One region of the Marinobacter panjinensis genome, then DNA from elsewhere that is predicted to be linked to it. Evidence: predicted binding sites of a transcription regulator. Region 1 holds the regulator's gene; each other region holds the start of a gene.

Region 1 (4,210 bases):
CAGCGAGACTGTCATGAAATCGCCCCGGGCGACACTGTTCGGCGAGGGTGGCAATCCACCCTGGCAGGTCCAGGCAACCGAAGGACGTTTTCTCGAAGCTGAAGACCTGGTTCACCTGACTGGGGATGTAAAAGTCATCCGGGAAGCCGAAGGCGGGCGCCCGCTGACCCTGACAACAACGGCACTGACTATGAATAACCGTGATCGCACCGTTTACACGGACGAGCCGGTAGCACTGACCGATGCGGTCAGCCTGACCACAGCTACTGGAATGAAGGCCTGGATTGATGACCGCATTCTTGAACTCGACTCGCAGGTGGAAGGACGCTATGAGCCTGGCAAGTAAATCTGATCTCCGCTGCAGGCCCCGTTGGCCCGCACCGAAATCGTTGGTACTGGCTGCTGTTTGCCTGGCACTGGCAGCGCCCACAGCCCTGGCGTTCGACATGGAGTCTGACCAGCCCATCAGGGTCAATGCTGACAGCGCACGACTGGATGACGGCCAGGGTATCGCAACCTATACCGGCGACGTGGAAATGACCCAGGGCCAGACCAACCTGACCGCCGACAAGGTTGTACTTTACCGGGACGAGAGCGGTGTCAGCCGCATTGAAGCAACCGGCCAGCCAGCTCATTACCGGCAGCCAGCAACGGAAGGACAGGGAGAAACAGATGCCCGCGCCCTGACGATCACCTGGTCAGCCGCCGAAAACCGGGTCACCTTCGAACGTGAGGCGGTTATTGAGCAGGACGGTAACCTGTTCCGCGGGGATGTTATCCACTACGACAGTGCCGAACGCGTTGTTACCGCCGAAGGCGCTGCTGACGCGGGCGAAGGCAGTGGCCGTGTGGAGATGGTCATACAACCCCGCAACAGAACCAGCAACTCTCCCAGCAACCCCGACAGACAGGATACCGATGGCAGTTCTCAGAGCCAGTAACCTGGCAAAAAGCTACAAGCAGAAGAAAGTTGTCATCGACGTTTCCCTGCAGATCCGCAGCGGTGAAATTGTCGGCCTCCTGGGCCCCAACGGCGCCGGCAAGACCACCTGCTTTTACATGATTGTAGGGCTGGTTCCCGCCGACAATGGCCGGATCACCATCGACAACCAGGACATCACGCCACTACCAATGCATGGCAGGGCCCGCAAGGGTATCGGCTATCTGCCCCAGGAAGCGTCGGTGTTCCGCAAACTGACCGTACGTGACAACATCATGGCCATTCTGGAGACCCGCCGCGAACTTAACCGCAGCCAACGGGATGCCAAGCTGGAAGAGTTGCTGGAAGAGTTTCATATCACCCACATCCGCGACAGCCCCGGTATGGCGCTGTCGGGTGGTGAGCGCCGGAGAGTGGAAATCGCCCGGGCCCTGGCAATGGAGCCGGCATTTATTCTTCTGGATGAACCCTTTGCGGGGGTAGACCCGATCTCGGTGAGCGACATCAAGCACATTATCCGCCACCTGCGGGACAAGGGCATTGGCGTGCTGATCACCGACCACAACGTGAGGGAAACACTCGACATCTGTGAGAACGCCTATATAGTCAGCGGAGGCCATATCATCGCATCCGGCAACTCGGAAGCCATTCTTGCCAACCAGCAGGTCAAGGAAGTGTATCTAGGCAATGAATTTCGCCTGTAGTACACTCGGCAAAGAACTTGCTTGGCACGGCAAGTTGCCAGCATACAAAGAGTTTTTATGCAACCCCAACTCCCCGGAAAGGCCGAGAGCGACCGAGTGACGGATCCTGAACTATGGTTATGAAAGCCTCATTACAGTTAAAGCTGGGTCAAAGCCTGACCATGACGCCCCAGCTGCAACAGGCTATCAGGCTACTGCAGCTCTCCACCCTCGACCTCCAGCAGGAAATCCAGCAGGCGCTGGAATCCAACCCCATGCTGGAAACCTCGGAAGACGACGATAACCAGAATCCGGAATCCACGGAAAACGAGAACGACACCGCCGCCGAAGCCTCATCGACAGAAGAGTCAAACACCGCCTCCGAATCGTCTTCAGACTGGGATGAATCCGAAAACGGGCCTGACTGGTCGTCAGAGACCGACAGTCCCGACACCATCCCCGATGACCTTCCGGTCGACACAGCCTGGGACGACATCTACCAGTCGGCACCCGCGTCATCGGCCCGTAACGACGATGAAAACGACAACGATTTTGAAACTCGCAACTCGCCTACGGAAACCCTGCACGATCACCTGGAGTGGCAACTGAACCTGACGCCCCTGAGCGAACGGGACCAGGCCATCGCCCACGCGCTGATGGATGCGGTTGATAATCACGGATACCTTACCTCTCCGCTGGAAGAAATCCATTCGGGGATGATGGACGAGTCTGATGAAGACCCGCTTGAAATGGATGAGGTGGAAGCCGTACTTCACCGGTTGCAGCATTTCGATCCGCCTGGTGTCTTCGCCCGGAATCTTCAGGAATGTCTGCTGATCCAGTTGAACCAGCTGCCACCGGATACCCCGTGGCTCGCCCAGGCACGGCTGGTGATCACCCACTACATTAACCTGCTGGGCAATCGTGATTACGCACAACTGCTGCGCCGCAGCCGCCTGAAGGAAGATCAGTTGCGGGACGTTCTGGCCCTCATTACCGGGCTGAATCCGCGCCCGGGCGATACCCTCGACCAGGCCGAACCAGACTACGTCATCCCGGACGTGATCGTGCGCAAGCACAACGAACGCTGGCGGGTAGAGCTGAATCCGGAAATTGCACCGCGCATTCGTGTCAATGCCAGCTATGCTTCACTTATAAAGCGTGCGGACAGCAGTGCCGACAACACTTACCTGCGAGACCAGCTGCAGGAAGCGAAATGGTTTATCAAGAGCCTGCAAAGCCGTAACGAGACTCTGCTCAAGGTAGCCACGCGAATTGTCGAGCACCAGCAAGGATTCCTGGATCATGGCGAGGAATACATGAAGCCACTGATCCTGTCGGACATTGCCCAGGCGGTGGAAATGCATGAGTCGACCATTTCCAGGGTGACCACCCAGAAATACATGCACACGCCGCGTGGCATATTTGAACTCAAGTATTTTTTCTCCAGCCATGTCAGCACTGACGAGGGCGGAGAATGTTCCTCTACGGCAATCCGGGCGATGATCAAGAAACTGATTGCAACGGAAACCCCGAAAAAGCCATTGAGCGACAGTAAAATTGCAGCCATGCTAGGAGAACAGGGTATCAAGGTAGCGAGACGAACCGTGGCCAAGTACCGTGAGGCAATGCACATTCCTCCGTCCAACGAAAGAAAGCGACTGGTGTAGTAGTAAACATCCGATAACAGGAGAAGCCTATGCAACTCAATATTTCAGGCCATCACGTAGAATTGACTCCCGCACTGAAAGATTATGTAACAGGCAAGTTTGACAAGCTTGAGCGTCACTTTGACCACATCAGCAACTGCCAGGTCACCCTTGAGGTGGAAAAAGTGCGCCAGATGGCGGAAGCTACGCTACACGTGATAGGTGGTGAGATTCACGCAAAGGCCGAAAACAGCGATATGTATGCCGCCATTGATGCTCTGGTGGACAAGCTGGACAGGCAGATCCTTAAGCACAAGGAAAAGAACGTTGACCGGATGCACGGAAACGGAGCCCGCTAGGGCGACCTGTTTGGTGCATAACAGTTAATCGAGCTGCGGCGCCGGCTTCGTTACAAAAGCTGCCGCAGCCTTTTTTTACGGAACTGCAGTCGATTCATGACCGACACATCCCTGACTATCGAGAACATACTCGCGCCGGAGCTGGCCCTTTGCAGGATGCCCGCCTCCAGCAAGAAGCGGGTTATGGAAACCATTGCGGAGCAGATCCAGCAACATGATCCGTCGCTCAGTGATACCGCGATATTCAACAACCTCGTTGCCCGGGAGCGACTGGGGAGCACGGGTATTGGCCAGGGTATCGCCATTCCCCACTGTCGCCTGGAAGGGCTCGATCACGTTGTGGGGGTATTGCTGACCCTGGAAGAAGGCGTGGCCTTCGATGCCATCGACAACCAGCCGGTAGACCTGGTGTTTGCCCTGATTGTTCCCAAGGAAGCGACCAGTGAACACCTTGAACTGCTGAGCCAGCTGGCCGAAAAGTTCAATGTACGGGCATTCTGCGATCAACTCCGCCAATGTACCGATGCGGACTCTCTCTATCGCCGGATGACGGCCGAAGGAAACTGAGCCGCTCCGGAT
Region 2 (4,210 bases), 1.2 Mb from region 1:
GCCGCCATCCACAATCATCCTGGCGTTATCCGGTACGGTTCGGATTTTCTGCATGTTGCGCACAATGCGCTCGTCCTGCGCCAAGTCCTCCAGCACTTCTGGAGGTACCTGCTGCCAGTAGAGCGGTACGAAGCCCTTGAACGCAGCCTCGAAACCCGGCCATTTGTTCTCGATGACCCGCCACACGAATCCGGCCTTGAACACACAGCGGGTAACCTCCGACAGGTAGCGGTCGTCGCCCCGGGCTTCCAGCTCGTCAGGCCCGGCGACCCGGGGTAGCAGTGCCCGCAATTCGGCGTCTCCTCCCTTGCGGGCGGCTGCCTGGCTGTAAATTCTGGCAAAGGACATGGAGTAATATCCGAAATCTGGTTGTAGGTTTGAAGGTGTGTGGTCCACTATAAAGGAAACCAATCCGGTCAGGGAGTCATGCTAATGCCAACGATAGGCTGGGTCTTTCTTCTGGGTGCCATTGCCCTGGTGCTTGGCGGACTGTTCATGCTGCGTGATAGCGGCAAAATGCCGATATCGAAGGAAAAGATGAAAAAGATCCAGGAGCGCAAGGCGGAAATTGAAGCCGAAGAAAGCGCAGAAGACAGAGAGCAGTGGTGAACCACCAGGCCTCCAGGCTTTCTGCGAGTGCGCATCTCCCCCGCTGAAAATCTAAAGCCTTCCTGCATATGTTACAAAACGCTACAGTTATTATGAGTCAATAGTCTCCAGCTCCCCGTATTTGTGATCGATTGCACATTTCGGGATGTTTCACTCCTTACGAAAACATCCCGTGCATAAGTGGTATTCACGAAAACGGGTGTCAAAATGACTGAACAATACGATTTCACCTTGGTGGCCGCGTCTTATGTCGTGGCAGTTCTTGCCTCTTACAGCGCGTTATATTTTGGTGCTCAGCTTGCGTCACTCGAGCGGATAAAAGCGCGAGTCTGGCTGCTGCTCGGCGCTTTGTCGATGGGAAGCGGCGTATGGGTAATGCATTTCGTCGGCATGCAGGCCTACGTGATGCCAATGGAAATGAGTTACGACCTTGCCATTACCGTTGCTTCCTGGTTAGCCGCCGTGGGCACCTCGGGCCTCGCCTTGTACATCATTGGTAACAAGCGGGCGGGAGCGGTACACATCATCATCGGCAGCCTCTTTATGGGGGGCGGCATTGCTACCATGCACTATGTCGGTATGGCAGCGATGCAGATGAATCCCGGCATGACCTACGACCCTTTGCTGTTCGCGGCTTCCCTGATAATCGCGCTTGGTGCTTCTGCAGTCGCATTGCTGATTTGCCGTAGCCTGCAGTCGGTTCAGGGATTCAAAGGGATTGCCTTTCAGTTTGGGGCAGCACTGATCATGGGCGTGGCCATCTGTGGTATGCACTACACCGGCATGGCAGCGATGATATATCCCGAGAATGCCCTGCCTGCCGCAGACAACCTGTTGTCAGGTGATTGGTTGGGCACCCCTCTTGCGCTGGTTAGCGGAGCACTTATCTTTGTGGCTCTGGTTGTGTCCGGCACCGACGTCAAACATCGTCGCAACGCAGCGTTTCTGGCTCAGGAACAATCTGAACGTATTGAGCGCAAGGCGCTTTATGATGCGACCACTGGGCTACCAAACCGCGCCAGCCTGGCCAACCACATGGTTATGGAGCTGGCGAGAAGTGAGCCTGATGAAAATGCTTTTGCTGTGATTTATCTGGAGGTCGCCAATTACCGGGATATCCCAGGCGAGCAGGCTGAAGGGGCCATGACAGCGGCCGCCAATGAGGTCATCAAGGTCATTGATGAAGGCAGCTATCTTGCCCGTTATTCACCCAGTGCGTTTGTAGTGGTTGTTGATAACGCTGCCCATCGCCAGCATGAAGCTATGTACGAGCGTCTTCGCAACCTTCCTGCGCGAACTGAAGCAACCAGCGTGATGCTGAACTGGAGAGCCGGCCAGAGTTGTTTTCCGGATTCGGGTCGTAATAGCCGGATGTTGATGAGAAAGGCAATGAAAACGTCAGAATTGGCAACGCTCGGGAAGCCTGATCTTGCAGGCGAGACTGACTCACGGGCGCCTCTCGGGGCCGCCTTTCTGACGGAGGCCGGTGGAGCGTAGGGTTCGTCCAACCGGTCGGCTTTTCCAGCCTCCTAATGATCAGGAACGGTGCCTTCTGGACAGACTTTTCGCGAGGAAGCCTAGCAAACCGGCTACCAACAGCCCCAGGGTACCGGGTTCGGGAACGGAAACGGAGTGGGTCAGAGTGAGTTCGAAGAAGGTATCGTCTTCATCCAGCAACAGCGACTCGAAATTCACGGCCACAAAGTCGCTGCCAAAGCTGATCCGCGATGCAATCAGCCCGTCCACGTCGGTGACAAGACTGACGCCGGTAATGGCTCCGGGCCCATCGGTCCAGTCGAGATCCGAGAAAATGTATCCGTTAAAGATATCACTTTCGAACGCTGCAGCAATGATACTGCCGAGGTTAAACAGTATTGACGAAGCCCCAATATCAATCGAGCCCTGTGAGTCACCCGGGATATTGGCTTCGCACAACTCGAAGGCGCCGGGGCAGCTCAACTCGACGCCAGCGCCCACGGTTACCAAGTCGTCCCGAAACGTTCCAAGGGTCGTCCTGTTTTGCTCGATGAGCACTTGATCACCAATCAATGTTGCGCTCGCCCAGCCGGGCAGCACCAAGAATGCCATGACAAACATCAACCATAAGTTTTTCATAGTCAGCTCCTTGCAAATGAGATTGCCAGGGTCATCGAAGCAATGTTCGAGCCATATAAAACTGGCTTTACAATCAACAGGCTGATGGCGCACCTCTTATAACGTGTAAGCGTATCTGACACCACGTACCCTTAAAGGTCGTTACAGCCGTCAAATAAGCTGACAATAGGCCAGGAGCGTTTAGTCCAGCGTCGCGGCGTCTTCACGGAAGAAAGTCCACAGCAAGGTTCGGCAGCGCGATACCTTGTACCTTCGTTTGCCATGACTCGCCGGACCGAACGGCCTGAGCCGTTGTGATGGTGCCAGTCGTTACGATCTCATTGGCTTGCAGTGGCAAACATTCCGGCTGCTTTGAAAGCACCTGAATTAAGTGCACCAAAGCCATCAGCGGGCTACCCAGCACGTTGGCGCCATTACCGACCTCCCGAACTTCCCCGTTGCATGAAAGCTCGACGGAGAACGATTCGAGAGCGGCAACTGGATCGGAAGCGAGTTGGTCGATGGGCACTGGTTTGCCCAGCAGCAGCGTGCCGTGCAATGAACAATCGGCGACGGTGTCTGCAGCCTGAAATTTCCAGCCCGGGTAGTGGGACTGTACTATCTCGAAGGCGTGAGCGACCCAGTCAATGGACGCAAGTAGCGCGGAGAGGTCAGCGCCGACAGGTGGCGCCGAGCGAAAGTGGAAGACAATCTCAGGCTCAATCATCGGCTCGGTAAACCTGCCGACACTGCAAGTGCCACCGGTCATCGGCAAGCGGGTGACCGTCTGATCGTATACGTAGGCCCAGATCGGCTCTTGGACACCATAGATGGCCCACATGTCGGGGTTCGTAAAGCCGATTTTTCGGCCTACGGGCACGGCGCCCTCCGACAAGCGAGCATTATGATTGAGTTGAGCCACAGCGTAGGCCGACGGCAGGTCAAATGCGGGTATACGCGAAGTAAATGGCTCGATCTGTTGCACTTCGATCTGTGCGGCTCGTATCTGAAAGGCGATTTCTTGAAGTTCCGGAGCAGCGAGCATGGCAATTACTCCTGGCGACCTGACAAGTATTGGACAGCATGCTCGTTCAACAGTCTTATCAAGCGCGAAATTTTTCGGATAACTCTCTGATTTTGTCAAGCCAAAAGCTTAGCTACCTATGAAGAATTCGAGCGCTTGCTGACTTTGGCTTCATATTCGCGCCCACCATGCCCCAAAAGGTAAAGCCCATGAACAAACATAGGGAAATAACGGGGAGTGTCTAGTGGGCCGGAATAAGTCCACCTCTCAAGCAATCATTTTCTTGTTCGAAACCTAGGCTGGGTCTATTTTTGTATTAATGGCGATCAATCGACTTCCCTCGGGCAGAAATGCACCGGCCGGGCGAAGGCTGGCCTGTCCTATTGATTAACAGGGACACGTCACAATCGTAAATTCATGCCAGGACATAAAACCATGAACACAACAACTTCATCCGCCGCATCAGTATTTGAAGCACCTGGC
Region 3 (4,210 bases), 170 kb from region 1:
CAGCATGGTGAGCTATCCTTTACCTGAGGATGCCCCCCGAGGCTCACACTTTTCCCTGTTACCCGGCTCGTACTTCATGGAGGCACCGGAATGCCGATTCAGACGCATCGCAGTGAGGACGGTCGAACCCTGACCATAAAAATTGAAGGGCGCTTCGATTTCAGTACCCATCAGGCCTTTCGTGATGCCTATGAGCATGGTGACGAAAATGTGACGGCCTTTGTGGTGGATCTCTCCGACACCACCTATCTCGACAGCTCGGCTCTGGGAATGCTGCTGTTACTGAGAGACTACGCCGGCGGCGACAGCGCGAAAATTCGCATCGAAAACTGCAACAATGACGTTCGCCGTATACTGTCCATATCCAATTTTGAACAGTTGTTTGCGATTCGCTGAGTCATGACATCGCGGGGTCGCGGAGGTTCGTTGTGGATGATTCACTCTCAGAGAACCGGCCGCTGAGGATTTTGATCGCTGACGACAGCGACAGTGACCGCCTGATTCTCAAAACCCTTCTACGTCGTCTTGGCCATGAGGTTGAAGACGCAAGAAACGGCGAAGACGCCGTCGAAATATTTCGTCACTCCGGCGCGGACATTGTGTTGCTGGATGCGCTGATGCCGGTTATGGACGGAATGGAAGCTGCTCGTCATATCAAGGCGCTGGCGGGCGAGCGCCTGGTGCCACTTATCTTTTTGACCTCGCTGTCTGATGCCGACGCGCTGGCCCGCTGCCTGGAAGCCGGCGGCGACGATTTCCTCCCGAAGCCCTATAACCGCACAATCATTGAAGCCAAGATCAATGCCTTCAACCGCATGCGGCTGATGCACCGCACTCTTAGCGAACACCGCGACCTGATCCGCGACCGCAATCGTCAGCTTCTCGAGGAACAGGACGTTGCCAAGCGGGTGTTCGACAACATAGCCCACACTGGCTGCCTGAACGCGACAAATATCCGTTATCACGCCTCTCCCATGTCGATTTTCAACGGCGATATTCTTTTCGCCTGTCCGCGTCCAGCAGGGGGGATGCAGATACTGGTTGGCGACTTCACCGGCCATGGCCTGCCGGCAGCCATCGGTGCCATGCCGGTGGCCGAGATTTTCTACGGCATGACCAGCAAGGGCTTCAGCGGTAGTGATGTGCTGCGGGAAATTAACCAGAAGCTTGGCCGGATATTGCCCACTGGCATGTTCTGTTGCGCAGCAATGATTCAGGCAGACTTTCACCTGAATCAGTTGCAGATATGGAACGGGGGGTTGCCGGATGGCGTTCTTGTAAAGAGGGACGGGATTCTGGAGAGCATTGCCTCCCGGCATCTGCCGTTGGGCGTGCTTGGTGCCGCGCGCTTTGATGCAGGCATGGAGATATTTCGCACGGAGCCGGGAGATACCCTGCTGATGATGACCGATGGCGTGATGGAAGCCGAGAATCGTCACGGCGACATGTACGGCGAGGACCGCCTGAAGCGTTCGCTGGATGACGCCGGCAATGCCGGTTCACCGTTCGACGCAGTGATGGCAGGAATACACGCATTCACCGGCAAGCGGCCAGAACAGGATGATGTAACGCTATTGTCGCTTGAAATGGTGGAGGAAGCCGAGCTTGAGGGAGTATCGGACGGTTTATCCCAATCGGCACTTGAGGGCCCTGCGGAATGGCATTGTGTCTATGAAATCCAGGACCGGTCGCTGGGGCAGTTCAGTCCGTTACCGTTGTTGCTCCATATCTGTATGGAAGTGCCGGGATTGCGGCGCAAGAGTGGAGAAATCTACACGTTGTTATCAGAGCTTTACACCAATGCCCTGGAGCACGGTGTTTTGGGTCTGTCTTCAGACTGGAAGGCAACGCCGGACGGTTTCGGCCGCTACTATGCCGAGCGGGAACGGCGCTTGCGGTCGGTATCAGGCCACTTTATCCGGTTTTCTCTGACCCATACCATGACGGGCCGGGGCGGGCAACTGACCATAGTTTGTGAAGACAGTGGTAGCGGATTCGATTACCGCAGCGACGCCGCGGCCGGCAATAACAGTGGCTATTCCGGGCGGGGGCTGATGCTGTTGCGGAAGCTGGGGCACTCCCTCAGCTTCCGGGAAAATGGCACCCGGACGGAGATTATATATGATTGGCATTTTTCCGAGGTTGCTGCCCGGGAGGGCGGCACCAATACATAAACAGGGGGGTTGGTCATGACGGAAAAGCCGCACCTTGATCAAGAGGCACTGGCCGAGTTGCAGGATGTAATGGAGGATGAGTTCGATATCCTGATCAACACCTACATCAAGGATTCCTCTGATCGCATTGCTCATTTGCGTTCGGCCCTGGAGCAGGAGGACGCGGACAGCTTTTCCAAATCCGCGCACAGCTTCAAGGGCAGTTGCGTCAATATTGGTGCACCGAGGTTGGGTGAGCTGTGTTCCGAAGCTGAAAAGGCCGGGCGCAATAATCGCCTGGTGGAGGCTGTTGCCATGGTCGATGCCATCGAGAGCGAATTCGGGCAGGTAAAAGCAAATCTCCGACGGTTTCTGGAGTAACTCGACGAAAGGTCACTGCTTTTTTCCAGAATGGCACCACTTTTGCTGAATAACCGGATAACGCATATAGATGCACTCCGATCAGCAAAAAGCGGCAAGAGGTTGCCATGTCCCAAATGGTTCTTCCCCAGACATCCCCGCAGGGGCCGCAGTCCGATAATAGCGTAAAGCCGGCGTCGGGCGGCCGCGAAAAAAACGGTGACAGCGATTTTGATGCTGTTTCCCGTACCGAACAGCAGCGGCTCGACAAAAAGCAGGCCGAAAAACGGGACCAGGCGCGCACTGACGAAACCGCCCGGAATGACGCCCATAATGAAGCCCGAAATGAACAGGCGCGCCAGGAGAAAAGCCGCGACACACGCCCGGACGCCCGCAAGGACGCCGCCGCGGCAGCGGAAACCGGAAATACAGACAACCAGGCCGCCGCCGAGACTGGTGAATCAGCTGACCCTTCGGCAATGGCCGATACCGCCTTTGGTGCCGATAACGTTATTCCGCAACAGATGACTGACCAGAACCTGCCAGAAGAGGCCGTGCCTCTGACGTTTGCCGGTCTTCAGGCTTTGCTGATGCCGGCCGAGGGGACTGATGGCAGTAGTCTGCCGTTCGCCGCCACCGGCAAAAGTGGCGGCCAGGCTGGCGGTAATGGCGTAATGCCGGGGGTGCCGGCGATTGCCGGATTCATGACAGGCCTGCCTGGCGCCGCCGGCAGCAAACCTGGCCAGGGCAATGGGCAGGGTGTCGGGGCAGGGGCCGGACTGGCCCTGACCGAGGCATTCATGTCGGGCGTGGCAGCCGACACCGCCCGTACCCAGGAGACGCCGTCAGTTCAGGGAGCGATACGCTTTCAGGCAGCTGCCGAGCTGGCCAGCCAGCAGGTGGCCAATCCCAACAGTGCAAAGCTGCCCGCCGAGGCAGCCGCGTTGCGGGGATACACTACGTCTATCGATGTACCGGTCAATCACGCGGAGTGGGGTGACAAGCTGGTTGGCAAGCTGACGTGGCTGACTGCACGCAATATGTCAGTTGCCGAAATACACCTGACACCACCGGATATGGGCCCGATGGAAGTGCGGGTCCAGGTTCAGCAGGAACAGGCAAATATAACCATTCATTCGGCCAATCCCGCCGTACGGGATCAGCTGGAACTCCACAGCCATCGCCTCAGGGATATGCTGAGCGAGCAGGGCCTTTCCCTCGAACAATTCGATGTTTCGGACTCTCCGCAGCAACAGGCCGGGGAAGAGGGCCCTGGTGAACAGGGCGGAAACGCCAGTGGTGCCCTGGCAGACAGCAGCCCGGAGGATCAGGACCTGCAACCGGAATCCCTGGATCTGACCTGGAAGGGCGAAGTTGATATCTTCGCCTGATCGGATTGCCCTTCCCCGGTAATTCTTCTTTTGCCCATCCTCCACAGCAAGGCTAAACTGCTGCTCTGATAAGGAGGATGTGGCTTTCTGGCCCGTCCTTTGCTTATACCTTCATATAACCTCTCCGGTTGACGGATTTCTGGCAGAAGCACGTTATGGCTGAAGATAATGCGCCCAAAGCGGCGCCGGCAAAGAAAGGCAAACTCAAGCTGATTATACTGCTTGTATTGGTGGTTACTCTGGCTGTAGGGCTCTCTGTGGTCGGAACCATGTGGTTCCTGGGGGGAGGTATTCCCGGTATCACCG

Evidence for each region. Region 1 encodes sigma-54, which starts transcription at its own class of promoters, with help from an activator protein. Its sites were predicted from a motif close to ANTGGCATNNANNTTGCTNT; they were not measured.
Region 2: the regulator sigma-54 is predicted to act here: its motif matches at 2,761-2,780, upstream of FDP08_RS11760 (PEP-CTERM sorting domain-containing protein).
Region 3: the regulator sigma-54 is predicted to act here: its motif matches at 2,564-2,583, upstream of FDP08_RS05375 (flagellar hook-length control protein FliK).

What each region holds. Positions count from the first base shown of each region.
Region 1 is NZ_SZYH01000001.1:1,362,035-1,366,244, forward strand. Features, by position in the region: gene lptC (LPS export ABC transporter periplasmic protein LptC) at 1-346, shown strand, start outside; gene lptA (lipopolysaccharide transport periplasmic protein LptA) at 330-941, shown strand; gene lptB (LPS export ABC transporter ATP-binding protein) at 919-1,644, shown strand; gene FDP08_RS06160 (RNA polymerase factor sigma-54) at 1,764-3,293, shown strand; gene hpf (ribosome hibernation promoting factor) at 3,323-3,631, shown strand; gene ptsN (PTS IIA-like nitrogen regulatory protein PtsN) at 3,728-4,198, shown strand.
Region 2 is NZ_SZYH01000001.1:2,561,998-2,566,207, reverse strand. Features, by position in the region: gene FDP08_RS11775 (DNA-3-methyladenine glycosylase I) at 1-348, opposite strand, end outside; gene FDP08_RS11770 (DUF2897 family protein) at 433-609, shown strand; gene FDP08_RS11765 (MHYT domain-containing protein) at 817-2,106, shown strand; gene FDP08_RS11760 (PEP-CTERM sorting domain-containing protein) at 2,146-2,724, opposite strand; gene FDP08_RS11755 (2-keto-4-pentenoate hydratase) at 2,927-3,748, opposite strand; gene FDP08_RS11750 (PEP-utilizing enzyme) at 4,163-4,210, shown strand, end outside.
Region 3 is NZ_SZYH01000001.1:1,188,576-1,192,785, reverse strand. Features, by position in the region: gene FDP08_RS05390 (STAS domain-containing protein) at 91-396, shown strand; gene FDP08_RS05385 (fused response regulator/phosphatase) at 429-2,174, shown strand; gene FDP08_RS05380 (Hpt domain-containing protein) at 2,190-2,534, shown strand; gene FDP08_RS05375 (flagellar hook-length control protein FliK) at 2,642-3,904, shown strand; gene FDP08_RS05370 (flagellar basal body-associated FliL family protein) at 4,060-4,210, shown strand, end outside.